Aquitalea magnusonii: one gene and its partners. The protein of the gene in region 1 interacts with the protein of each later gene in a pairwise test. Links are inferred from orthologs where the notes say so. Each region holds a gene or a part of one and is shown in the gene's direction. Other genes may lie near its edges. The genes, in order: dnaX, licT, dnaE and dnaQ.

The links.
Region 2: the proteins of dnaX (region 1) and licT interact in binary tests that used the Escherichia coli proteins (3 or more experiments, as listed by UniProt). The link is inferred for Aquitalea magnusonii from one-to-one orthologs.
Region 3: the proteins of dnaX (region 1) and dnaE interact in binary tests that used the Escherichia coli proteins (3 or more experiments, as listed by UniProt). The link is inferred for Aquitalea magnusonii from one-to-one orthologs.
Region 4: the proteins of dnaX (region 1) and dnaQ interact in binary tests that used the Escherichia coli proteins (3 or more experiments, as listed by UniProt). The link is inferred for Aquitalea magnusonii from one-to-one orthologs.

Annotation. Positions count from the first base shown.
Region 1 is NZ_AP018823.1:2,745,945-2,748,958, reverse strand. Bases 27-2,970 are described here. They hold dnaX (DNA polymerase III subunit gamma/tau), read left to right. Parts: upstream 27-489; coding sequence 490-2,451; downstream 2,452-2,970. Other genes in these bases: DLM_RS13010 (GFA family protein), read left to right, coding at 2,966-2,970; DLM_RS13015 (YbaB/EbfC family nucleoid-associated protein), read left to right, coding at 2,453-2,791; mltB (lytic murein transglycosylase B), read left to right, coding at 27-415. Outside these bases: more of mltB, read left to right, coding at 1-26; more of DLM_RS13010, read left to right, coding at 2,971-3,014. UniProt on the Escherichia coli protein: Part of the beta sliding clamp loading complex, which hydrolyzes ATP to load the beta clamp onto primed DNA to form the DNA replication pre-initiation complex.
Region 2 is NZ_AP018823.1:3,285,624-3,288,563, forward strand. Bases 44-2,913 are described here. They hold licT (BglG family transcription antiterminator LicT), read left to right. Parts: upstream 44-995; coding sequence 996-1,832; downstream 1,833-2,913. Other genes in these bases: DLM_RS15650 (hydrolase), read left to right, coding at 185-763; DLM_RS15660 (beta-glucoside-specific PTS transporter subunit IIABC), read left to right, coding at 2,031-2,913. Outside these bases: DLM_RS15645 (FAD-binding and (Fe-S)-binding domain-containing protein), read right to left, coding at 1-3; more of DLM_RS15660, read left to right, coding at 2,914-2,940. UniProt on the Escherichia coli protein: Mediates the positive regulation of the beta-glucoside (bgl) operon by functioning as a transcriptional antiterminator. This is an RNA-binding protein that recognizes a specific sequence located just upstream of two termination sites within the operon.
Region 3 is NZ_AP018823.1:856,595-860,608, reverse strand. What follows is about bases 54-3,997. They hold dnaE (DNA polymerase III subunit alpha), read left to right. Parts: upstream 54-362; coding sequence 363-3,797; downstream 3,798-3,997. Other genes in these bases: DLM_RS04215 (flavin reductase family protein), read right to left, coding at 54-169. Outside these bases: more of DLM_RS04215, read right to left, coding at 1-53. UniProt on the Escherichia coli protein: DNA polymerase III is a complex, multichain enzyme responsible for most of the replicative synthesis in bacteria. This DNA polymerase also exhibits 3' to 5' exonuclease activity. The alpha chain is the DNA polymerase catalytic subunit.
Region 4 is NZ_AP018823.1:445,240-448,268, forward strand. What follows is about bases 55-3,013. They hold dnaQ (DNA polymerase III subunit epsilon), read left to right. Parts: upstream 55-1,152; coding sequence 1,153-1,875; downstream 1,876-3,013. Other genes in these bases: DLM_RS02160 (class I SAM-dependent methyltransferase), read left to right, coding at 55-593; rnhA (ribonuclease HI), read left to right, coding at 652-1,095; ispD (2-C-methyl-D-erythritol 4-phosphate cytidylyltransferase), read left to right, coding at 1,872-2,555; ispF (2-C-methyl-D-erythritol 2,4-cyclodiphosphate synthase), read left to right, coding at 2,561-3,013. Outside these bases: more of DLM_RS02160, read left to right, coding at 1-54; more of ispF, read left to right, coding at 3,014-3,029. UniProt on the Escherichia coli protein: DNA polymerase III is a complex, multichain enzyme responsible for most of the replicative synthesis in bacteria. The epsilon subunit contain the editing function and is a proofreading 3'-5' exonuclease.

The DNA of each region.
Region 1 (3,014 bases):
TGCCATCGGCAGCGTGGCGCATTACTTCCAGCTGCAAGGCTGGCGCCATGGTGACGACATCATCATTCCGGCAGCAGTGCAGCCGGGGGTGGATGTCAGCGGCCTGGTGGCCGACAAGTTCAACCTGCATCTGACGGTGGGTGAACTCAAGGCGCGCGGCATCCTGCCGCAGGCCCAGGTGGCGGACAACGTACAGGCCGTGCTGGTGCCGCTGGAAACCGCGCCGGGGGTGACGGAATACTGGCTGGGGCTGAATAATTTCTACGTGATCACCCGCTATAACAAGAGCACTCTGTATGCCAAGGTGGCGCAGGAGCTGGCTGGCGAGCTGCGCCTGCGTTACCTGAATGCCCAGGCCCTGCAATCCGCCCAGCCTGCCGCCGCCCAGCCCGAAGCGTCGACCCCGGCCCTGTAAGGCCAACCAGGCTGGCGGGTGCTCCTGTCAAAAGGAGTCGCCTTGCCGGCCGATTGCCATTAAAATCCGCCCCCATGAGCTATCAAGTCCTTGCCCGCAAGTGGCGTCCCAAGCGCTTTGCCGACCTGGTCGGCCAGGAGCACGTGGTGCGCGCCCTCTCCAATGCCCTGAAAGAAGAGCGGCTGCATCACGCCTATCTGCTGACCGGCACCCGCGGGGTGGGCAAGACCACCATCGCACGCATTCTGGCCAAGAGCCTGAACTGTGAGACCGGCACCACCGCCGAGCCTTGCGGTGAATGTTCTGCCTGTCGCCAGATCGACGCAGGCCGCTTTGTCGACCTGCTGGAAATCGACGCCGCTTCCAATACCGGCATCGACAATATCCGCGAAGTGCTGGAAAACGCGCAGTACGCGCCCACCTCCGGCCGCTTCAAGGTGTACATCATCGACGAAGTGCACATGCTGTCCAAGAGTGCCTTCAATGCCATGCTCAAGACGCTGGAAGAGCCGCCGGCCCACGTCAAGTTCATCCTGGCCACTACCGATCCGCAAAAAGTGCCGGTCACGGTGCTGTCGCGCTGCCTGCAGTTTTCGCTGCGCAATATGACGCCACAACAGGTGGCAGGCCATCTGGCCCATGTGCTGCAAGTGGAAAACGTGCCGCATGAAAGCGCCGCGCTGGCGCTGCTGGGCCGTGCCGCTGCCGGTTCCATGCGCGATGCGCTGTCGCTGCTGGATCAGGCCATTGCCTATGGCATGGGTGACGTCCGCGAAGACGGCGTGCGCGCCATGCTGGGCGCGGTGGACCGTCGCTACCTGTTTGTGTTGCTGGATGCGCTGGCATCCGGTGATGGCCCGCGCCTGATGGCCGAAGCCGAACAATTGGCCCAGCGTGGCATCGGCTTTGACAGTGTGCTGGCCGAAATGGCCGTGCTATTGCAGCAACTGGCCATGGCACAGACCGTGCCCACGGCGATTGCCGACGACGAACCGGAGCGCGAGGCATTGTTTGCGCTGGCCAGCCTGATTGCGCCGCAAGACGTGCAGCTGTACTACCAGATTGCCATTCATGGCCGCAAGGATCTGGCGCTGGCCCCGGACGAGCATGCCGGTTTCAGCATGACGCTGTTGCGCATGCTGGCCTTCCATCCACTCAATACCCCGGCTGATAGTGTGGCTGCGCCGCGCAGCAGCGGGCTTGCTGCAGCCGGCCATCGTCCAGTTCCGGCGGCTCCGGCAGCATCGCCAGCCGCCACGGCAGCCGAGCCGGCGGGGGATGGTTCCGCCGCTGCCCGCGCCTTGCTGGCGGGCCTGGCCAATCGCAAACCGGCCAGCCGTCCGGCCGAGCAGCAGGCTTCCCCGGCGGCCGACGCCGACCCGGAGCCTGCGCCACGGCCTGAGCCTGTCGCACCGCCACAAGCGCCGGTGGAGGCGGTTGCCAAGCCGCCAGTAGCGCCGCTTGTCGTGCAGACCGCCGCTGCATCCGCTCCGGCGGAAGAGACGCCTGAAGCTGAAGATCAGGCCAGTGAGCAAGACAGCGAACTGGAAACCGCTGCGCCTTGGGATGAGGGCGACGAAGACGATGCCTTGCCTGCCTATGCGATGGCCGAAGAGGCCGAGCTGGCGGAAACGGTGGCCTATCAGTTTGATGGTGACTGGAGTGCGCTGGTGGGCTTGCTGGGTACCCGTCTGGGTGCCGCCCGCATGCTGGCACACAATGCCGTACTGAAAAACTGGAGCCAGTCGCGACTGGAACTGGCCGTACCGGACAGCTTCCGTCACATGGCCACCCGCGACTATCAGGAAAAACTCAAGGCTGCGCTGACCGAGCAATTCGGTCAGCCGGTCGAACTGGTGGTGACAATCGAGGAACTGGGGCTGGAAACACCGGCCATGCAGGGTGCCCGTCATCGTCAGGAACAACTGGCCCAGGCCCGACAATGCCTGGAAAACGATCCGGTCATCCAGCAACTGGTGCGCGAAATGGGCGCCACGCTGGTGGCGGAAACGATTCAACCTTTGCAGGAGTTGTGACATGTTCGGTAAAAACGGTATCGCTGGTCTGATGAAGCAAGCCCAGCAAATGCAGGAAAACATGAAGAAGGCCCAGGAAGAACTGGCCACCGTGGAAGTGGAAGGCCAGTCCGGTGCCGGTCTGGTGAAAATCGTCATGACATGTGCGCACGATGTGAAGCGCGTGTCCATCGACGACAGCCTGCTGGACGATGCCAAGGAAGACAAGGAAATGCTGGAAGACCTGATTGCCGCCGCCGTCAACGACGCGGTACGCAAGGTGGAAGCCACTTCCCAGGAAAAAATGTCCGGCTTTACCAACGGCCTGAACTTGCCGGCCGGCATGAAACTGCCGTTCTAAGACCCGCTCACAAAACCCCCGATTCTGCGTTGCGCCGACTTGCCGTACTCACTGTACTGTCTGCGTCGGCGCGCCTTGACTCGGGTGCTCTACGAGCTTTTGTTAGCGGCTCCAAGCCCCTTGCAACTGGCGGGGCCCGCCAATGATTGACAGCCTGTGGGAGTGGGAGCCGGCATGGAGCAGGTATTGCAGGGGCGTTGTCTGTGCGGGGCGGTGCGCTATC
Region 2 (2,940 bases), 540 kb from region 1 along the record:
CATGAACTCTCTCCGCGGCGCGGGCAGCTGCTCTGTGTCGGCTTGCCACGCCAGGTTGCGCACGTTGCCTGCTTGCAGAACTGCAATGGCAGGCAGACGGTCCCAAGAATGTTGAAGCGGCATAGTGCCACATCTGGCTTTTCTGCCCATCAAGGGATTACCCTGTCAGCCAGAAGGATTACCGATGAAAAACACAGAAAGGGACAGCAATATGCTGATGCAGATTGATCAGGCCACCCTGCTGGTGGTGGATATCCAGGACAAGCTGTTACCGGCGGTGGATCATGCCGACGCCATGCTGGCTGCCAGCCTGTGGCTGGTGGGTGTGGCACACGACACCGGCCTGCCCATCGTGTTTTCCGAACAATATCCACGCGGCCTGGGCCATACCGAAGCCAGCTTGCTGGCACAGGCCCCCCAAGCCACCGTGGTGGAGAAGCTACATTTTTCCTGCGTGGCCGCCGACTGCCTGCCCGACAGCCTGCTGGCGCGCAAACAGGTGATTGTCTGCGGCATGGAAACCCATGTCTGCGTATTGCAAACCGTGCTGCAACTGCTGGCACAGGGCAAGCAGGTATTCGTGGTGGCCGATGCGGTGGCCAGCCGGCGCGACAGTGACAAGCAATTGGGCTTGCAGCGCATGCAGGCAGCGGGCGCGGTATTGGTGAGTCGGGAAATGGTGCTGTTTGAAATGCTGGGCGCGGCTGGCAGCGAACTATTCAAGGCCATGAGCAAGAAATATCTGACGGGTGTGCAGCCATAAACCATTCATGACCAGGACAAGCAGCAGGATTAAGCAGATTGCCAGACCCAAAGGGCAGCTTGTCAGTCCTTATCTCTTGCACAGATAATTTCCAGAACGCAGGTTTTGCTGGATCTGCAGTTTTAAAACCATTCATCCGGTAGCACCTTCCAGGCTTGTCACTGCAATAGCAGGCAAAACCTGATCCACGATTTCAGTTGTGGATCAGGTTTTTGTTTTTGGAGCCGCACCAATGCGTATCTACAAGATACTGAATAACAATGCAGTCATTGTCCGTAATGCACAACAGCAAGAACAAGTTGTCATGGGATGCGGACTGGGTTTTCAAAAGCGTCCTGGAGACTTTCTGGACAAAGCTTGCGTTGAAAAAATATTCTCATTGCAAGAGCCAGGCTTGCAAGCACTACTCAGCGAACTATTACAACGTATTCCAACAGAGATCATCACCGCCAGTGATCATGTGATTTGCCTGGCACGACTAAAACTTCCGTCCTTGCATGACCGTATCTACCTGACTCTAGTTGATCATTTCCATTTTGCCATCGAACGCCGTCGCCAAGGGATAGCCATCAGCAATCTCATGCTGTGGGATATTCAGCAACTATATCCCTGTGAATATGATATAGGCTTGGAGTCATTGAAACTGATCGCACAGGAGCTGGATTGCCAACTACCCATTGATGAAGCTGGTTTCATTGCACTGCATCTGGCTAATGCGCAGCTGACTGGAAACATGCAAATCACCAATCAGATCAGCCTGCTCATGCAGGAAATACTGCAAATTGTGCGCTTAAAAATGCATATCAGACTGGATGAAAACACACTGGCCTTCCATCGCTTTGTCACTCATCTTAAATTTCTCGCTCAACGACTGCTCAGCAAACAAAGCCTGCCAACGGGAGATATGGCATTACAGGAAATGGTGCAAAATTGTTACCCACAGGCATGGAACTGCGCCATGGTAATTAGCAAGCATATCGAAGCCCACAAACACCCCAAATTAAGCGATGCAGAAATCATGTACCTTGGCTTGCATATCAATCGGCTGCATGACAGGCAAGCCAAATAACAGCCATATTCAACACCACAATACCGCACCACCTTTATTAAATTAATCTGCAGCAAAATGAAACCAAGATGGTTGAATAATTCAAGCGCTTACTCTTGATAGGATTGTTATCGCAATTGCGAGCAAAACCTGAAATCGCTCTCCGCCAGGAAAGCTGACTTCAGGTTTTTTTTAATTTAATCACACAAGGAATAAAAAATGGAGGAATTGGCCAATACCATCTTGGACAAAATAGGTGGCAAGGACAATATAGAAAGCCTGGTTCACTGTGCCACGCGCTTGCGCTTCAAATTAAAAAACAGCGCCCTGGCACAAACTGCCACGTTGAAACAAACACCTGGGGTGCTGATGGTAGTGGAAAGCGGTGGGCAATATCAGGTAGTGATTGGCAATGATGTCAGTAAAGTTTTTTCTGCTATCGAAAAACTGCGCCAAACCACAAGCCAGCCGGTGGATAGCGCCAGCGGCATCAGCGAAACACTGTTCAGCCGCTTTATTGACGTCGTGTCCGGCATTTTCACCCCATTTCTTGGCGTCATGGCAGCATCCGGTATTCTGAAGGGCTTGTTGGCGCTGGCACTGGCCAGCCATTGGCTGGCGGCGGACAGCGGCAGCTATTACGTTTTATATGCTGCCAGCGACGCGCTCTTCTTTTTCCTGCCTATTGTCCTGGCCTATACCGCGGGGCAGAAATTCGGCGGTTCGCCCTTCACCACCATGGCCATCGGGGCTGCCTTGCTGCACCCGACCATCCGCAGCCTGTTTGCCAGCGGCAGTATTGGCGCGTCGCTGGATTTCTTTGGTTTGCCACTTACCTTGCTGGATTATGGCTCTTCAGTGATGCCGGTCATTTTCGCGGCCTGGTTTAGTTGCCTGCTGGAGAAACGGGTACAAGCACGCATCCCTGCCGCCATCCGCAATCTGGCAACGCCATTGCTCTGCCTCGCCATCACGGTTCCCTTGACCTTTTTGCTGATCGGCCCGCTGGCCACGCAGGCCAGCCATGGACTGGCGGCTGGCTATCAATGGCTGTATGCCTTGTTCCCGGTGCTGGCAGGTGCCGTCATGGGGAGCTTATGGCAGGTATTCGTCATTTTTGGCCTGCACT
Region 3 (4,014 bases), 1.9 Mb from region 1 along the record:
CCAATACCGGAGGGTTGAGGCTGGCCACGGTAAAAAAGGAAAACGGCGCCAGGTTGGCCACGCCCAGCAAATCCTGCGTGCTGAGCCAGGCAATGGGACGCGGCAGCACGCTGCCAGTCAGTAATTTGTACAGGCTGCTGCCCTCCAGCTCTCTGACATCACAATCCATTTCACTCACCGTTTAGCTGATTGCAGATGCCACCATTCTAATGCTGCGACGCAACACAAGAAAAGGAGCAATGACAGGCTGGTGACAATCACAACAAACCTCCAGCCCACGGCAGCGAGCATGCCGCCATCGGGATGCGATTTATCTTGCCGCACGCATGGTGCAGATGCCGCGCTGCCGGTAAAATGCCGCCATGAACGCACCCCGCTTTATCCATCTTCGCCTCCACTCGGAGTTTTCCATCACCGACGGTATTGTCCGCCTCGACGACGCAGTAAAGCGTGCGCAGAAGGACAATATGCCTGCCATGGGCATGTCGGACCTGATGAACCTGTTTGGCATGGTCAAGTTTTACAAGTCCTGCCGCAACAAGGGCATCAAGCCCATCGTCTCGGCCGATATCTGGCTGGAAAACGAAGAAGACCGCGACAAGCCCACCCGCCTGATGCTGACGGTGAAAAACCGCGAGGGTTATCGCAGGCTTTGCGAACTGCTGACCCAGGCCTTCACCCACAACCAGTACCGTGGCCGCGCCGAAATCAAGCGTGCCTGGCTGGAACAGGGCGATAACAGCAATCTCTTGTGCCTGTCCGGTGCGCATCTGGGTGATGTCGGGGTGGCACTGGCCATGGGTCAGCGCGAAGAAGCGATGCGCCGGGCGCAATACTGGGAAAGCCTGTTTCCCGACAGTTTTTATCTGGAAGTCCAGCGCGTGGACAATGCGCAGGTGGAAAGCGTGGTACAGGCCACGCTGTGGCTGGCTGGTGAAACCGGCCTGCCGGTGGTGGCCACCCATCCCATCCAGTTCATGGACCCGGATGACTTCAAGGCGCACGAAGCACGGGTGTGCATTGCCGAGGGCTACACGCTGGGTGACAAGCGTCGTCCGCGCAATTTCTCCGAATGCCAGTATTTCCTGTCCACCGAACAGATGCTGGAGCGCTTTGCCGACATTCCGGAAGCGCTGGAAAACACCGTAGAAATTGCCAAGCGCTGCAATATTTCCGTGGTGCTGGGCAAGAACTACCTGCCGCTGTTCCCCACCCCGGAAGGCATGACGCTGGATGATTTCCTGGTGTACGAAGCCAAGCGCGGGCTGGAAGTACGGCTGGAGCAACTGTTTCCCGACCCGGCCGAGCGCGAGGCGCGCCGGCCGGAATACGATGCCCGGCTGAAGTTCGAGTGCGACACCATCATCCAGATGGGTTTCCCCGGTTACTTCCTCATCGTGGCCGACTTTATCCAGTGGGGTAAGGGCAATGGCTGCCCGGTGGGACCGGGCCGGGGCTCCGGTGCCGGTTCGCTGGTGGCTTACAGCCTGAGCATTACCGACCTCGACCCGCTGCGCTACGCCCTGCTGTTCGAGCGTTTCCTGAACCCGGAACGGGTATCCATGCCCGACTTCGACGTGGACTTCTGTCAGGAAAACCGCTGGCGCGTGATCGAATACACCCGGCAGAAATACGGCGAAGAAGCCGTCAGCCAGATTGCCACCTTCGGCACCATGTCGTCCAAATCGGTAATCCGCGATGTGGGCCGGGTACTGGACCTGCCCTTCGGCCTGTGCGACCGCCTGTCCAAGCTGATTCCGCTGGAGGCCAACAAGCCCTTGGGCCTGGAAAAGGCGATGGAAGTGGAGCCGCAGATCGGTGAAGTCATTGAATCGGAAGGTGCCAATGAGCTGATCGAACTGGCAATGAAGCTGGAAGACCTCACCCGCGGCATCGGCATGCATGCCGGTGGCGTGCTGATTGCGCCGGGCAAGCTAACCGACTTCTGCCCGCTATACATTGCCAGTGCCGACGGTGCCTCGCCGGTGTCGCAGTTCGACAAGGACGACGTGGAGCAGATCGGCCTGGTGAAGTTCGACTTCCTGGGCTTGCGCAACCTCACCATCATCGAACTGGCCCAGCGCTATATCAAGCAGGTCAGCAACGAGGACGTGGACGTTGCCCACCTGCCGCTGGACGATGCCGACGCCTACAAGATTTTTGCCAGCGCCAACACCACCGGCGTGTTCCAGTTTGAATCCTCCGGCATGAAAAAAATGCTGGTGGAAGCCAAACCCAGCAAGTTCGAAGAAATTATCGCCTTCGTGGCCTTGTACCGTCCGGGCCCGATGGACCTGATTCCCGACTTCATCCAGCGTATGCACGGTGCCAAGTTCGAATACCTGCACCCGCTGCTGGAGCCGGTACTGGCCCCCACCTACGGCATCATGGTGTATCAGGAACAGGTGATGCAGTCCGCCCAGGTGATTGGCGGCTACTCGCTGGGCGGCGCCGACTTGCTGCGCCGCGCCATGGGTAAGAAGAAGGTGGAGGAGATGGTGGCGCAGCGCGCCATGTTCGTGCAGGGTGCCGCCAAGCAGGACATTCCCGAATCCAAGGCCAACGAAATCTTCGACTACATGGAGAAATTCGCCGGCTACGGTTTCAACAAATCGCACGCCGCCGCCTATGCGCTGGTGGCCTACCATACGGCCTGGCTCAAAGCACATCATTGCGCCGCCTACATGGCCGCCACCATGTCCACCGAACTGGACAATACCGACCAGCTCAAGGTGTTCTATGACGACGCCACCGACCCCAAGAACGGCCTGCGCTTCTTGCCGCCGGACGTCAATCACAGCTTCTACCGCTTTGTGCCGGTCAGCCGTCAGGAAATCCGCTATGCACTGGGCGCGATCAAGGGCAGTGGCGAATCTGCCGTCGACCATATCGTGGCGGTGCGTGAAGCCAGTGGCCCTTACACCAGCCTGTTTGATTTCTGCCAGCGTACCGACAAGAAGCTGGTCAACAAGCGGGTGATCGAAGCGCTGATCCGCGCCGGTGCCTTCGACAGCATCGAACCCAACCGCGCCCTGCTGTTTGCCAATGTCGGCCTTGCGATGGAGGCGGCTGATCAGGCCCATGCTAATGCCAATCAGGGCGGCCTGTTCGACATGTTTGGCGACGACGTGGCCCCGGCGGTGGAAATGGTGGCCACCCGGCCATGGAATGACGCCGTCAAGCTGGCGGAAGAAAAACTGGCCATCGGCTTCTACCTGTCCGGCCACCCGTTCTCCGCTTATGCGCAGGAAGTACGCGCCTTCATCAAGACCACGCTGTCGCGCCTGACGCCGCGCAAGGAGCCGCAACTGCTGGCCGGTTTTGTCACCGGCATCCGCGTCAAGATGGGCAATCGCGGCAAGATGGCCTTTGTCGAACTGGACGATGGCAGCAGCAAGCGCGAAATCGGCCTCTTTGGTGACAGCTACGAAGTCAACCGCAACAAGCTGAAAGAAGACATCGTGCTGGTGGTGCAAGGCAAGGTGAGCGAGGACAGTTTCTCTGGCGGTCTGCGCATCATGGCCGACCGCATTTACGATCTGGGCGAGGCACGCAGCTGCTTTGCCCGTGGCCTGTCCTTGCAGATGAACGGCAATGCCGATGTCAACCGGCTGAAAGCCTTGCTCACCCCCTATCGTGACGAGGAAAATGGCGGCCTGGTACGCATCAGCTACAGCAATGCCCAAGCGCGTGGCGATGTAGCCCTGTCGCAAAGCTGGGCCGTCCGGCTGGATGACAGCCTGCTGCTGGCCTTGCAGGACTGGCTGGGCGACAGCGCGGTGAAGGTGCTGTGGTAGCCAGCCGGACAATTGCGCGGCAGCCTGACTGAGGTCTTGGCCTGTCGCGCACGGCAACAATTTTTCATCAATTATCGGCTTGTAGCATTTGGCAGCAGACGGGCTGCATCGTAAGCTGAGCCGCTGTTCTCGCTGGCAACCTCTCACTCCTTCATGCCCACCGCGCCCGGAACCGGCAGTCCAACCGGGTTGCGGGTGCGGCATGGCTGAATCTATC
Region 4 (3,029 bases), 2.3 Mb from region 1 along the record:
AATGCCATGCCGCCGAGGGCGGCAAGGCGCAGATCATCTGCCAGCCGACGCAGTTGCCGTTTGAATCGCGCAGCCTGGACTTGCTGGTGATGCCCCATCTGCTGGATTTTACCACCGAGCCGCATCAGGTTCTGCGCGAGGTGGAGCGTGTACTGATGCCGGAGGGACGTTTACTGATGACCGGTTTCAACCCGGTATCCTTGTGGGGCGTGCGGCGTCTGATTCAGGGGCGCGCAGATACCCCGTGGCGTGGCAATTTTTTCCCCTTGATCCGCATTCGCGACTGGCTGAAGCTGCTGGACCTCGAACCGGTTGCCGGTTGCTTCATGGCTTATGCCCCGCCGTTGTCGCAACAAGGCTGGCTGGAGCGCTTTGGCTTTATGGAGCGTGCCGGGGACAAATGGTGGCCGCTGGCCGCTGGTGTGTACGGGATAGAAGCGGTCAAGCGCCAGCGTGGCATGCGTCTGCTCACGCCGGCGTGGAAGACCGCCAAGCCGGCCAAGGGACTGGTGGTGGCCGGAGGCAATGAACGTCACCCCAGCCGCAGGCAAACGCCATCCAGCCATCGCCAGGTTGGCGGTGATCAGGATTGAACGGACCTGATTGAATCAGCCCAGCCCTTGATGGGTGGGGCCAACAGAACAGAGAAACATGACAACTGAAGACTGTGTCGAGATTTATACCGATGGTGCCTGCAAAGGAAATCCCGGTCCCGGTGGCTGGGGCGCGCTGTTGCGCTTCAAGGGCAAGGAGAAGGAGTTGTTTGGCGGCGAACGCGGCACCACCAATAACCGTATGGAGCTACTGGCCGTTATCCGCGGCCTGGCGGCACTGAACCGGCCCTGTCATGTGGTGGTCTATACCGACTCGCAATATGTTCAGAAGGGTATTTCGGAGTGGATTCATGGCTGGAAGGCCCGTGGTTGGAAAACGGCAGCCAAGGAACCGGTAAAGAACGCCGATCTGTGGCAGATGCTGGACGCCGAGCGTAACCGCCACACCCATGTGGATTGGCGCTGGGTCAAAGGCCATGCCGGCCACGAATTCAACGAACGGGCCGACCAGTTGGCCAACCGTGGTGTTGAATCCCTGTAAACCGTTTTGCCTCCTTATTGATTGGGACCGGTGCAAGCCGGTCCGCCAGAAAGCAGCATGAGACAGATTATTCTCGATACTGAAACTACCGGTCTTGACCCGGACCAGGGCCATCGCATCATCGAATTTGCCGGTCTGGAAATGATCAACCGCAAGCTCACCGGCCAGCACCTGCATCTATATATCCACCCCGAGCGTGATATCGATCCGGATGCCGAGCGGGTACACGGCATCTCGCTGGCTTCGCTGGAAGGCAAGCCGCGCTTTGCCCAGGTGGCAGAGCAGATGGCTGATTTCATGCGTGATGCCGAATTGATCATTCACAACGCGCCATTTGACGTCAAATTCCTCAACGCCGAGTTTGACCGGCTGGGCCTGCCCAAAATCAATCAGCTGGTTGCCCAGGTGACCGACACCCTGGCCATGGCGCGTGACCAGTTTCCCGGCAAGCGTAACAGCCTGGATGCCCTGTGTGACCGTTTTGATATCGACCGTTCCAACCGTACCCTGCACGGCGCGCTGATCGACTGCGAACTGCTGTCCGAAGTGTATTTGTGGATGACCCGTGGCCAGGAAAGCCTGGTGATGGATATCGACGTGGATACCGGCAATGCGCAGGGCGGTGATATCCAGTTCGAGCGCAAGCCGCTATTGGTCAAACGTGCCAGCGCGGAAGAGCTGGCTGCGCATCAGGCTTATCTGGGTGAGTTGGACAAGGCGGTCAAGGGTAGCTGCCTGTGGCGCACCCTGGAAAACCCACCTGCAGGAGATGCTGCATGACGCGCTATCTGGCATTGGTGCCCGCTGCCGGCTCTGGCAGCCGCTTTGGCGGCCCCAGCCCCAAACAGTATCTGCAGCTCAATGGTCGCCCACTGATGTGGCATACCTTGCAAGCACTCAGCCAGGTTGAGGCCATCAGCGAAGTGGTGCTGGTGTTGTCGCCGGGTGATGAGTGGTTTGACGACTTTGACTGGGACCTGCCCAAGTTGCGGGTACACCGGGTAGGCGGGGCGAGCAGGGCGGAAAGCGTGCGCAACGGACTGGAAGCCATGGCGGCTGGTGAGCAAGATTGGGTGCTGGTACACGATGCCGCCCGCTGTTGCCTGTCGGTGGCGGCGGTAGAGCGGCTGATTGCCACGCTGGCAGATGACCAGGTGGGTGGCCTGCTGGCCTTACCGGTGCCCGATACGGTCAAGCGTGCCGATGCCGAGGGGCGCATCAGCGCCACCGTGCCGCGCCAGGGCCTGTGGCTGGCCCAAACCCCGCAGATGTTCCGTGCCGGCCTGCTGGCGCGCGCGCTGGCCGGCAGTGTGGCGGATGAAGTGACTGACGAAGCCTCGGCCATCGAACGGCATGGACACAAGCCACGCCTGGTGGAAGGCGATGCACAGAACTTCAAGGTGACTTACCCGCGCGACCTGGCCTTGGCCCGGGCGATCCTGGCTTCACGAAAGGACTGAACCCCATGTTCCGAGTTGGACAAGGTTACGATGTACACCAACTGGTGGCAGGCCGCCCGCTGATCCTGGGTGGGGTGACGATTCCGCACAGCCACGGCCTGCTGGGCCATTCCGATGCCGACGCCCTGTTGCACGCCATTACCGACGCGGTATTGGGCGCGGCGGCCCTGGGCGATATTGGCCGTCATTTCCCAGATACTGACGAACGGTTCAAAGGGGCTGACAGCCGCGTGCTGCTGCGCGAAGCCGTTGCCCGTGTGCGCGCCGCAGGTTGGCAGGTGGTGAATGTGGACGCCACGCTGATTGCCCAGCAACCCAAGCTGGCACCGCATATCGATGCCATGTGCGCGACGATTGCCGCCGATCTGGGGATTGCGGTGAAGGCGGTCAATGTGAAAGGCAAGACCAACGAAAAGCTGGGCTATCTTGGCCGAGCCGAGGCCATAGAGGCGCAAGCCATCTGCCTGTTGATGC